3 regions of the Anaerobacillus alkaliphilus genome follow, and region 1 is predicted to be linked to each of the others. Evidence: riboswitches for the same ligand, from Rfam matches in the RefSeq annotation. Region 1 holds a riboswitch; each other region holds the start of a gene.
The links. A riboswitch is a leader RNA that binds a small molecule or an ion and turns the genes downstream of it on or off. The one in region 1 is predicted to bind cyclic di-GMP.
Positions count from the first base shown of each region.

Region 2: another riboswitch for cyclic di-GMP. It lies ahead of DS745_RS20515 (EAL domain-containing protein); the one in region 1 lies ahead of DS745_RS21205 (sensor domain-containing protein).
Region 3: another riboswitch for cyclic di-GMP. It lies ahead of DS745_RS09050 (DUF5667 domain-containing protein); the one in region 1 lies ahead of DS745_RS21205 (sensor domain-containing protein).

Region 1 covers NZ_QOUX01000047.1:172,036-176,326, forward strand. The annotation lists gene fdhD (formate dehydrogenase accessory sulfurtransferase FdhD) at 1-389, shown strand, start outside; gene DS745_RS21190 (hypothetical protein) at 589-939, opposite strand; gene DS745_RS21195 (hypothetical protein) at 1,530-1,748, shown strand; gene DS745_RS21200 (spore coat protein) at 1,764-2,108, shown strand; cyclic di-GMP riboswitch class I at 2,352-2,440, shown strand; gene DS745_RS21205 (sensor domain-containing protein) at 2,541-4,291, shown strand, end outside.
Region 2 covers NZ_QOUX01000047.1:12,314-16,604, forward strand. The annotation lists gene DS745_RS20500 (hypothetical protein) at 1-180, shown strand, start outside; gene DS745_RS20505 (DUF4269 domain-containing protein) at 180-713, shown strand; gene DS745_RS20510 (stalk domain-containing protein) at 799-2,385, shown strand; cyclic di-GMP riboswitch class I at 2,510-2,593, shown strand; gene DS745_RS20515 (EAL domain-containing protein) at 2,703-4,291, shown strand, end outside.
Region 3 covers NZ_QOUX01000032.1:3,299-7,589, reverse strand. The annotation lists gene DS745_RS09065 (TFIIB-type zinc ribbon-containing protein) at 1-1, opposite strand, end outside; gene DS745_RS09060 (PspA/IM30 family protein) at 18-653, opposite strand; gene DS745_RS25505 (CPBP family glutamic-type intramembrane protease) at 1,217-1,513, shown strand; cyclic di-GMP riboswitch class I at 1,652-1,735, shown strand; gene DS745_RS09050 (DUF5667 domain-containing protein) at 1,799-3,052, shown strand; gene DS745_RS09045 (hypothetical protein) at 3,241-3,441, opposite strand; gene DS745_RS09040 (HAMP domain-containing protein) at 3,471-3,764, shown strand; gene DS745_RS09035 (methyl-accepting chemotaxis protein) at 3,743-4,291, shown strand, end outside.

The DNA of each region.
Region 1 (4,291 bases):
CGCATTGCTTTGCCTTAATGAAAAAAATGCAAGAGGAATCCACAGACTTTCAACTAACTGGCGGACTTCATAATGGATCTCTTTGTACGAACAATCAAATCTTGCTATCAAGATCTGATATAGGAAGACATAATGTGTTAGATAAAATACACGGATACTGTTTAAAAAATAAAGTTTCGATCACTGACAAAATGATTGCCTTTAGCGGAAGAATTTCATCTGAAGTTTTGTTAAAGGTTTCAAAAATCGGAGTGGGCATTATTCTGTCAAAGTCGGCCCCAACAACATTAGCAATTAATCTAGCGAATGACTTAGGCATTACCGCTATTGGGTTTGTCCGTGGACAAAGTTTAAATGTTTATAGTCATCCAGAGAGGATTGTTTTGTAGAGAGGGGACGGAAGGACAGGTTCATTGTATTATATTATCCTGGTGCCTTTTCCCTGGCACCGTTCGTGGACAAATCAGTCGATTAGTCCACTTGGTAAGGACATTTCAAAAAACCTTCTAGGAGCAAAGGTGGGTGCCTACCCAGTCCGAACGTATCGGGGGTCAGGCACCTTAATTTTAATAAAGGGGGGTGTAAAGCTTAGTAATAAGGGTAGTAAGGATATGGTTGTGGGAAAATGTATGGCAATAATGCTAAAGTGGCTAACGCTGGAAAAGGATATACTTGGCGTCGGAAACGTCTAAATCTTCTTCTAGGACGTCCATAGCCATAATCATAACCATACCCATAATATTGACGTTCATTCTCACGTTGCTCTGGTTCATCCATAACATCCTCGCCAACAAGCACGGTAACTCCATCCTGACCTACATTTTCAATAATCCCATCAAATGTACTCCCATCTGCAATTGTAAAAGAACAGTGATAATTTAAATATTTATGACAGAGTTGCGGTAACTGCTGTGAGTAACTGTAATTATGTCTATCCATTAAAGACTCACTCCTTTCAAGGTCATGATATTCACCCATTGAAAAAAGGTACCTATCGGTAAACAGTTTTTTTTATTAGACAACATAGGTAAATGCCAGAGCCCTGGTCCGGGACATCTTCACCGTTTCTGGGGCCATCCACCAATTACATTTTAATAGGGCCCATCATTTCCCTCCAATTTAGGTGCCTATTTAGCTGTTTCAGGAATTTACTATGTGTTTTTTAAGTAATTTTGGTTTACGTAGAATTGGAGGTTCGTGTGGTGTTTTATAAATAATATGAGCATTTAGATATAAATACTCGTTTTAAAATTGGTTATAAAGAATTTATATTTTATTTTATTTTATTGGTATAGTTTTGTGGATTATACTCACATATAGTAAATAGTATTTGATATATTCATTTAGAAGTAATATCCATTTCGCTGATTTTTTTGTTGTTTTCTTTTTCCATTGAGACAGAGGGACATCCTTGCCGATTTTAACTGTGGAAACATTCGCTAAGCATCTAACAAGAAAATTAATTTTATTGGGTGTAAGTAATCTACAACCAGAGGGAATATTAAGCTCGATAAAGGAGGGATAAATCTATGCAACCATTAACAACAAAAGAGTTAGAATACATTGTCGATAGTATGTCAAACGAAGATTTGTTAATTAAGCAATGTGTAGCAATCATTGGAAGTACTCAAAATCAAAATGTTAAGCAAGTATGCCAAACAATGGTAAATCAACATCAACAGCATTATCAACAGCTAATGAACGTAATGCAGCAACATCAATCCATGGGAACTAGTCAGACTCAGTAGAAAGGAGAGATTATCATGCAACAACAGCAAATGAATCAACCATCGAATCAACAAATGCAACATATGCCAATATTACAAGATCCGGACATCGTGTATTCTTATTTAGCTGATTTAAAGCGAACAGCTAGAGAATATACGACTGCTGTGACAGAGTCTAATTGTCCTGAAGTCCGTCAGCAATTTGAACAGCTTTTACAAAGTTGCCTTCAAATGCAAGGCCAAGTTTATCAACTTATGTCTCAACAAGGTTGGTACAACACTTCATCTTCAGTGCAAAGCCAAGAGATTATGAAACAAATAACAACTTATCAACAAACCCAACAAAAAACACAGCAGTTAGTTCAAAAATTCGTTCAATAGTTGGTGTAGACACCCTTAGTTATTAAATAAATCATTTGTCAGTCTTGAAAAAAATTTAAAGATAGGAGGAACAGACTGTTCGGTTTGTTCCTTCTTTGTTGTCTGTAGGATAGAGGGACAGGAACATTGTCTAGACTTCAGCTTTCCTCCATGGTGTGAGTGAGACAAGGGACCTGTCCCCTTGTCTATAACTGCCAGTAATCTCCTGAATTAGGAAATGCTGAGTTTGACGGTCGATTAGATTAACATTAAAATTAAATTTATGTACAAAATGTGAAGACACAAAGCCACGGGTCTATGATGATAAGAGTTATGATAGCCTGGCTGCTGGAGACGATGATCAAATACTCCTTCATACAAGGAGTATTTTTTTTACTAAGATAAATGATTGTCGTTTTTAGAAATGTTCAACTTAGTTAGGAGGATAAAAGTTTGAAAGAACTTGATTACCAAGCAAATTCTAATGAGCAAAAAGTTCAACCTAACGTTGAGCAAGACCTCATCAATCAAATTTTATTTGAACAAAATCCTGATTTAATAGCTCATGTTAACTTACAAGGTAAGTTTGTTCATGTCAATAAATCGTTTGAATACGGCCTGGGATATTCCAAAGAAGAATTACTGGGAAATGATTTTAGTAGACTAGTACACCCTGATGATATTGAAAAGGTATGGCAGCAGTTTGAGATTGGTGTAAAGGGAATAGCTAAAGATTATGACATTGTTCTAGTTCATAAAAACAAAGAACTCATCTACGGATTTATCACTTGTCTTCCAATTAGTATTAATTCCAAAGTTGTAGGAATTATAGCCATAGTGAAGAATGTTTCGGATAAAGTAGCAACACAAAAACTGTTACAAAGTTCTGAAATGAAATATCGAAGTATTGTAGAAAACTCTAATTTAGGCGTATTTATTTCCGTAGAAGGATCCTTGGTATTTACGAATTATCAGTTAAATGACTTGTTGGGTTATGAGCAACTGATTCATACCTCTCTATGGAGTTACGTAGTGTTAGAGGATCGTACCGCCATTCTAAACCAAGTGAAACAATTAGAAATAGGACAGTCGGAAAAAAACATTTATGCAAAAGCTGTCCATCTAGATGGTTCTCTTTTAGATGTAGAATTGCATGTGTCAAAGATTATCTATGAAGGGCAATCTGCCATACTCGGAACTGTCATGGACATAACCGAAAAGAAAAAACTATATGAGCTTAACGAATATTTTGCCTATCATGATCCATTAACGGACCTACCTAATCGCAGAATGTTTGAAAAAGAACTTCAAAATCAATTGCTGCTAGCAACCAACAGTCGAAATTCATTTGCGCTTATTGCGTTAGATTTGGATCGTTTTAAATATATTAATGACTCTTTAGGACATGAAGCTGGTAGTGCGGTATTACGAATGGTGACAGATCGATGGAAGCAAATAATACCAAAAAACAGTTTCCTGGCTCGAGTAGGGGGAGACGAATTCTTTTTAATTGTTCCTGGGGCAAATGATACCATTCAAGAAGTAGCAATATCCTTACTTACAACGCTACATGAACCTTTTCAATACAATCATTATGAGTTTACAGTAACGACAAGTGTTGGGATTACGTTCTATCCATATCATGGGACGAATGCTAACTCTCTTATTAAAAATGCGGATGCCGCCTTGTATTATGCAAAGGAAAATGGCAAAAATAATTATCAAATTTTCACACAATCCATGAATGAAAAGACAGAGAAGAATTTTCGGTTAGAAAATGAACTTCGACAAGCTTTACGCTATCAGGAATTTGAGGTCTTCTATCAACCTAGAGTAGATACAGAAGGAAAACTTATTAGTGCAGAGGCTTTACTTCGCTGGAAGCATAAGGAAAGAGGATTTGTTCCACCAAGTGATTTTATTCCGATAGCGGAAGAAACAGGATTGATCATTCCGATAGGTAACCTAGTCCTTAATAAAGTCTGTCAATATATCGTGGAGCTAAAAAGGCAGGGGTATCCGGTAGTACCGATATCCGTTAACATATCAGCAAAACAATTTATGCAAGTAGAATTTATCAGGGAGATTGAGAGTATTCTACATCAAACTGAAGTTGACACTAGGTATTTAGAGTTTGAAATTACAGAAACATTGCTAATTCTTGATGAAAATCGAGCACGCGACACTCTTTCTGATATCCAACA
Region 2 (4,291 bases), 160 kb from region 1:
GAAGAACTTTCGGTCCTTGTAGATATGCTTCAGGCTTATGAAGATGCGCAAGGTTTTACCTATGCCGATAGCACGCAAGAAATCAGCGAGAAATTAGTGAAGGCCGACGAGGAAGTTTTAACTTCATTTATCTTTAGTGAGAGGAATCCAATTTTTCATAGCAAGAGGGGTGGGTACTAATGTTTACATCAATTGACTATTTAAAATTGGGCAATGAGCGGCAACGAAGAGCGTACGATGCGATCCAAAAGGTAGGGATCATGGATAATCTCGCTATTTACACCCCGATCCTATGTGGAACTTTACCGATTGGAATTGATGTAGATGGTTCTGATCTAGACATCATTATGGAAGTTCATAATTTCAGTAGATTTAGAGAGCAAGTGAAAGATTTATACAGTCACCTCGATAATTATCGACTAAAGGAAGTAATAATTAGAGATGTACCCGTCGTAAAAGCCAATTTTTTATTTGAGGGATATGAGTTTGAATTGTTTGGTCAACCGCAGCCTGTTTTCGAACAAAACGCTTACCTTCATATGATAATTGAAGACCAACTAATAAAATGCATCCCTACCTTGAGAGATCAAGTTATCAGCTTGAAACAGCGGGGATATAAAACTGAGCCAGCTTTTTGTAAAGTATTAGGTTTAGATGAAAGTGATCCTTATCTATCTCTGATCAATTACGGTAGGAATATCTGTTTGATTTAAAAGGTAACTATTCCCAGTCGGCAATAAAGTCTATTTTACAAGTATTGTTAATGATAAAATACTTGTAAGCATGGGAGGGTTACAGATGAAAAAATACATACTAGTGCTAATAATGGTCGTAGTTTCTATTATTGGACAAGGAGCAGAAGTCTCAGCAAATGATCAAACGCTGTCTTTTCCAGATCCTAACTTAGAAAGAGCTATTAGGATTCAACTAAAAATGCCGGAAGGACCGATTACTAAGGAGGACGTAGAGAAAGTTACTGAACTAAACATTGAAGGTAGCACCGATACGCTAGAAGGAATTCAGCATTTACAAAATGTAAAGACATTAATCATAAACCATTCGATCTCTCAAGAGGATCTTAAATTAGTGGTTGGTTTAAAAAAGATAAACCATCTATCTATAGATACTAGAAGGATCAGTGATTTGCAGCTCTTACATGAGCTTCCGAAACTACAAAAACTGTCAATTTATGGATCTGAGGTACGTGACTTAGCACCAGTTCTAAATCTATCGGGAATAGAGTCATTAACGTTAGCAGCCATTCCTTTAAGTGACTTAGGTTTTCTAGTACAGATGGATTTGAGGGAATTAGTTTTAGTTGGAAACGGGCTAGAAGATCTAAAGGGTATTGAACAATTAGCCTCATTAGAAGGAGTTTCAATATGGCATAACCCAATAAAGGATTTTACTCCGTTAGAAGAGCTTCCAAATTTACAACAATTGTTACTGTATGATTACGAATTAAGAGGTAATCTTGATTTAAACCAAATTAGTAAACTAACAACATTAAGAAGTCTTAGTTTGGTTTTCATGGGCATTAAAGATATACGTCCACTTGCTTCTCTTGTTCATTTAGAAGAGTTAGATGTGAGTCAAAATAGTATAAGAAACTTATCACCGTTAGCGTCATTGACAAACCTTAAAAATCTAAATCTATCAAGTAACTTTATTCAGGATATCAACGATTTGCGATTGTTAAGAGAACTCACGGTTCTTGATATATCGTCGAATTCAATTTCGAACATCACTGTTTTGAAGGAACTTCAAGAATTACAATACTTGAAGTTTAGTTACAATCGCGTAGAGAGTATTGATCCATTAAAATATCTATTAAACTTGGAAACTATTTATGCAGACAGTAATAATATTCGTATTCTGACGCCATTAAATACGCTTCCAAGCCTGAAAACTGTATTTATCTTTAATAATCCTCTCTCTGGTAAAGAAACCGTAGAGATGATTAAGCGTCTACAGCAAAATGGTGTTGCTTTTTGGCATTCCAAAATTTATCTTCAAACGGAAATGATGTTTTGGCTTAATCAACCCAGTTGGTTACTAAACGGGAAAAATGCTGTTTTAGATCATCCACCATATCTAAAAAATAACCGTACGCTTGTCCCGATTAGGGTAATTAGTGAAGCTTTTGGAGCACATGTTCATTGGGATCCAAATGCAAAAACAGTGACGATAAAAAATGGTGGTAACACGATCGTATTAACTGTTAATGACCAACACGTACTGGTCAACGGTCAAAAGAGGTTAATCGATGTTGCACCAGAAATTAATAATGGTCGGACTTTTGTTCCAATTCGTTTTGTTTCCGAACAGTTCGGTGCCAAGGTCAACTATCAAGCCTCATCTCGAAGTATTATCATTGAAAAATAACTACTTCCGAATTTATTAATTTGAACTTGTACGAGAGGCTAGATTAATATAAAATATTGGTAATATTAAGATATTCATGGTAAAGTATTGGTAGGTCTATTTTACTAAATTTCTAATTAAATAAGAAACGTTCGGGCAAACCAACAGAAATGTTGGGACGCAAAACTATAGGGGCTACAACATTATGTTACGCCAGCCAGGTGCCGTTTTAGGAAAAACATCCTGACGGGTGTTTTTTTTGTTTTTAACGACATTCAATTTATTGATGCTTGAGTTAAACTTTGATCTTATTAATAGATGAAAGGAATTGTACGTAAATGAAAACACTCGATAAACAGGTACTAAATTCGCAGAATAACATATTAAAACAAATTGCAACGGGTAACGAATTAACAGTAATCCTAAAGAGTCTTGCTTTAGAAATAGAAACATTGATCACCGGTACTATTTGTTCAATCCTTCTTTACAACGAGCAAAATCAAACGTTGGAAAAAGGTGTTGGACCAAGCTTAGCTGATGCATATAATCAAGCGTTAGCTGGTACAAAGATTGGACCAGGAGTCGGATCATGTGGAACAGCTGCGTTTTTCATGGAAACAGTGATTGTTAAGGACATTGAAACCGATGACCGGTGGAAAAACTACAAATCGCTTGCGCTTTCCTATGGGTTAAAGGCTTGCTGGTCAAAACCGATCATTTCCTCTGAAGAAACCGTTCTGGGAACTTTTGCTCTCTATTACCGTGAAACCCGTGAACCGCTGAAAGACGAATTAGAACTATTAGAAGTGTTTGCTCACTTAGCTTCTATTGCTATTGAACAACGAAATACAGATAAGAAACTCTATGAAAGCGAAAAGAAATACCGACTGTTAGCTGAAAATGTATCAGACTTCGTGGGGATTATTGATCAGAAGGGCATTTTTGAGTATGCCTCATCTTCACATGAGAAGTATTTAGGATATACGTTGCGAGAGCTGATAGGCAAATCGATATTGGACTTTGTTCATCCCGATGATCTTCGTATTGTGAAAAGAAATTTGAAAAAGGTTCTTGAAAATCTTCAAGTAATAACCATTACTTCTCGCTTTTTACATAAACACGGCCACTGGGTGTATCTTCAAGGAAACTGTAACCCGATCATTGAAGAAGATAAGGTATGTCGTTTTGTTTATATGGCACGCGACATAACCGCACAGAAAACTGCCGAACAAGAACTTAACAAAGTACTAGTAGAGTTGGAGTCAACCCGACAAAAGTTTCATTCGTTATACCAAAATTCTTTAGATGCAATCTTTGAACTAGATCACAACGGTAAGCTTTTTAGTGTAAATCCAGCAGCGGAAACATTAACAGGGTATAGCAAAGAGGAGCTCTTAAGAATTAATAGTACAACGTTCATTGATGCCAATTCTTATCAAGAACTAGATCAAATTTTTACAGCAGTGAAACAAGGGAATGGACAACGAGTTGAAGGTGTGATTAATCATAAAGGTGGACATCAAGTGATCGTTGATATCAATATCGTTCCGATCTTTAAACACAATACTTCCGTTAGTGTGATGGCTTTCGTTAAAGATATTACAGACAAGAGAAAAGCTGAGAATGAAATCAAAGAGTTAGCCTATAAAGATCAATTAACAGGACTACCAAATCGTTATTTGTTCAGTTTGAAGCTTGAAGAGGCGATAAAAAGAGCGAGCGAGACGAAGTCGACATTAGGAGTCTTGTTTATTGATTTTGATAATTTCAAAACGATTAACGATACCCTAGGCCATCATGTTGGTGATTTATTGCTTCAAAGAGTTGTCTCGATTATGAGTTCCTGTTTGAGTGAAGGTGATGTCATCTCTCGGCAGGGCGGAGATGAGTTTTTATTACTTATCGAGAATACTAGTATTGAAGACTT
Region 3 (4,291 bases), on a different contig from region 1:
TTTTTCCACCTCCCTAACTACTTGCCGTTTAACTTTTTCTTTAACGCTTCTAGTTCATTGTCAACGCTAGAGCTATCCTTTTGAGTATATTCCTCTAGTAGGCGGTCTAGCTCATTGTCTGGTGAATTTAGTTCGGCCAGAGCTTCTGCTTCAAACAACGTACGTTCCGCTTTTTCCTCCAACTCAGAACCTCGATTTATCTTCTGTTGGACTTTTGCTGCAGAAAGCTTGCCCTTCAACTCTATTTGACGAGTTTCTAACTCTTGAATATCTGATTGAAACTTTTCATGGATCTCCCGTAGCTTTTTCGCATTGGCGGCCGCTTGTTCATACACTTGCTTCAACTCAGCTTCCTTTACGGCAACCTGTGCTTTTCTATCTAAGAACTGCCTTGCATCCGCTTCATTTCCCATTTCTAACGAGCGTACTGCATAACGCTCGAATTTATTGATCTCTGCCAAACACTCATCGAGCTGCCGTCTTGCTCGCTGCTCTGTTGCCATCATTGTTGCCGCTTCAGCCTTAGCAGTTCCTAGCTGACTGCGTAGTTCACGCAAATACTGGTTAAGCATTTTCTCAGGATCTTCAGCCTTATCGATCGCTGCATTCATATTACTCGCCATAATATCTCGAAATCTTTTTAGTAAACTCATGTCAGACTCCCTCCACTCTACCTAATATTCCCATTATTCATTATAAATGTAATACTACTTTTACGAAATAGGTCAGGAAAAGTTTCAGGGAGTTTGTCGCTCTGCATACCCCATGCTGTATTTTTGTCGGTTTGGACTGTAAATATTTTTTTTCGACTGTAAAATGCTCGTTTTGGACTGTAAATTTTTATTTTGGACTGTAAACTAATCGTTTCGGACTGTAAATTAATTTTTTCTAAAAAAAATTGTATAACTAGAGTTTAATAGTTTCATAACCTGGCAATACTATGACTAGAAACTTAAAAAGGAGCGTGTTTAACAAATGAGTTTACAAGAATACATTGAAACGATTAACGAAATGTTAGAGAACGCCAAACAAGAAGCATTAGACAAGCAATAATTACGATACGTACTCGGTTTTATATTTGATATAAAAATAAGGCTGACACACGGGACTCCCCCTTCCACGTGTATCAGCCTTATTTTTTCTATGTAGTAAAATATCACCTTATGGTATAATTTACCTATTAAAAGGAGGTGAGTCATATTTCTAAGAAAAATAGATTTCTTGTTCTACTGGGTTACTATTAGATGCTGGTGGAAATTTACCTAGATGGCTCAACATTACCTACTCTACAGTCTTCTTCGTATTAAGCCACCCGCTTATGTGGGGCGTCTTCTCCATCGCCAACAAATCAACTCATATGTATATCTCACTTTTCCTAATGGGCGTGGTTTGGTCACTTATTCGCTACAAGACAAGAAGCTTGAGATGGTCCCTTTACTCACATATGCTTGTCGATGTAGGGAATTTATCAGTATTTATGTTTTTAAACTTGTACATTCCTCCTGGTATGTAAATTTCCATTCGACAAATTTCGGGTGGTGACAGGCACCGGTAGACAAAAGTACTAGGTGTAATTAAGTAAAAAAGTGCATGATTTCCCTAATTGCCTAACGTATAATTAAGATAATGGTGAACAAACATTTAGTTCTCAATTTGAAAAAGGCAAATCTATTGAAAAATAGAGACGCAAAGTCACAGGCCTACGGTACATTACTATGGTGGCTGGACCGCTGAAGAATGGTGAATGGTCCCCAGTTCATTCCGACTTCTTCCAAAAAACATCTTGGAGGGATTTTTTATGTCAAAGTTTTTTAGGACAAGTATTATTGCAACAGCTCTCATTTTCAGTTTAGGTACATTGCAAGTAGCAGCTGACAATGATCAAGAAACGATCGAAGAAGAAGTTGTTGTAGAGACTGATGTTCAAACAGAGGAAGTTGAAGAAGAGACAGCAACCGAAGAAACAGCAGAAGTTAGTGAAGATTTAAAAACTGACGAAACCGAAGCTGAAACAACAGCTGAAGAGGAAATCATTGCTGATACCCCAAAGCTTCTACCAGGAGATTTTCTATACTTTATAAAAAGTTTAATGGAAAATGTTCAACTCGCTTTAACGTTTGATACGGAAAAAGAGGCGGAGTTACTTGCTTCTTTTGCAGAAGAACGAATTAGAGAAGCTACAGCATTACTTAAATTAGGCGAGGAAGACCGTGCCAATGAAATCATACAAAAAGCAATTGAACAACAAGAGCTTGCACTAGCAAAGTATAAACAGTTACAAGCAGTTGCTGAAGAAGACACGGAAATAGCTGAAAGTGAAATTACTGATGGTACTGTATCCGAAGATCAAGAAGAAACGGCTCTTGATCCAGAAACAACACTAGCCGCAAACATCGTTGCCTTAACTGCCGCGTTAGAAAAAGTTGGTAATGACCGTGCGAGACAGGCTCTTGAGAGAAATATTGCAAGAGCATTAGAGAAAGACAAACGCCAGCAGGTTAAAACAGTTGTAGAAGATACGGAAGTGGATAATAATGAAACTGATGAAGTCCCTGTAACATCTGATGAAGTAGTTACTACTGCATTACTTACTACTCAAAATAACGTCCAGAAAGTTGGTTCAAATGGGACTCAAAAGCAGAATGTCGGTCTAGAAAAGGTGGCAACAAACAAACCTGCTGTAGCTAATAAGCAAGCGGATATAGAGAACAAAGCTGAGCCCAACACCAATAAACCAAATAAGGCCATCGTTCAGAAAGAAGCTTCAAAACCTGCTGTAGTCTCTAACCAAGTTGAAACGAAAAATATTGCGTCAGCTAACAAGGATGCAAACGATAACAAACAAAATAAGACTAACAGTAAAGCTGATAATAGCAAACCTGCTAACTCAACTAAACAAGCAGAAATTGAAGAAAGCAAGTTTGATAGTATAACTGAAGAAAAAACAGTTGAAGTAGAAAAAACTGCTCTTCCTAAAACTAATAATGGAAAATCTGAAAAGAAAAACGAGAACAAAAATGAAAATGAAAATAACCCTGGTAAAGGTAAATAGGAATAAACATAACTCCCTCATTTCGAGGGGAGTTATGTTTATTTTCTTATTAAAGTAAAATTCCACTTTTATCCACTAATGTTACAGAACAGTGTATTCAGCTAATACTCTAAACAGTTTTAAGCCTTGTACCGATATTATTGTAGAATAAAGTAGGTAATGGTTGTTCTGGCTATCACTCATAAAAATTATCTTATTGTAAAGTGAAGCTGATTCCCTTGATAAGTGCGAACTTGTTCACTAGTCTCTGTTATTCTTATTGTTAATACATTTCCTCGCTCACGCATTAGTTTTGAAATCTCATCTACTTTATTTTGCTTTTTATAGGAAATAGAAAGCTCAGCAATCTCTTGATATTCCTTTGCTAAATTTACTAGTTCTTCAACCATAAGTATGGACTTTTCAGTGTTGTTGTTATATAAAAAACAAGGATGAAATTGGTGATTTAGCCCTTTCCTTCAATAAAATGAGATTAAGTTTAAGAGAATTAATTAATGATGTTAGTAAAACTTCAGAACACGTCGCTGCATCTGCTGAAGAGTTAATGGCAAGTGCTGAACATACTACTTCTGCTGCCAACCAAGTTGCAACAGCTATTCAGGAAGTTGCAAGTGGCTCTGAAATCCAAGGTAGTAATACTATAGAGTCCGCCAATGCGGTTAGTCAACTAGCAATAGAATCCAATGAGTGGTGGAAACCACTAATGTTGTAGCAGAAACCGTAGAGGAAACAACCGTACAGGCCAATGAAGGAAATGAACTCTTGCAGCAAGTCATGAAGCAGATGGAGTCAATCTATCAATCTGCAAGTGAAACTAGTGGAGTTATTAATGATTTAGATCATAACTCAAAAGAGATTAATGAGTTTGTAGCTGTAATAACTAGTATTGCTGATCAAACGAATCTTTTAGCTTTAAATGCTGCTATCGAAGCTGCCCGAGCTGGTGAGCATGGAAGAGGGTTTTCAATAGTCGCTGATGAGGTCAGAAAACTAGCTGAACAATCTAAAAAATCTGCTAGCAAGATTGCTAATTTAATTGAAATCGTTCAAGCAGGAACTTCACGTGCTGTCCAAGTAATGAATAATGGCGCAAATGAAGTCCATAAAGGATTAACCCTAGTAAAAGAAACAGGACAAATCTTCCATATGATACTAGAGTCGGTTGAAGGTGTAAATTCTGAAATTCAAGAGGTGTCTGCGATTAGTGAAGAAATGGCTGCAAGTGTCGAACAAGTCAAT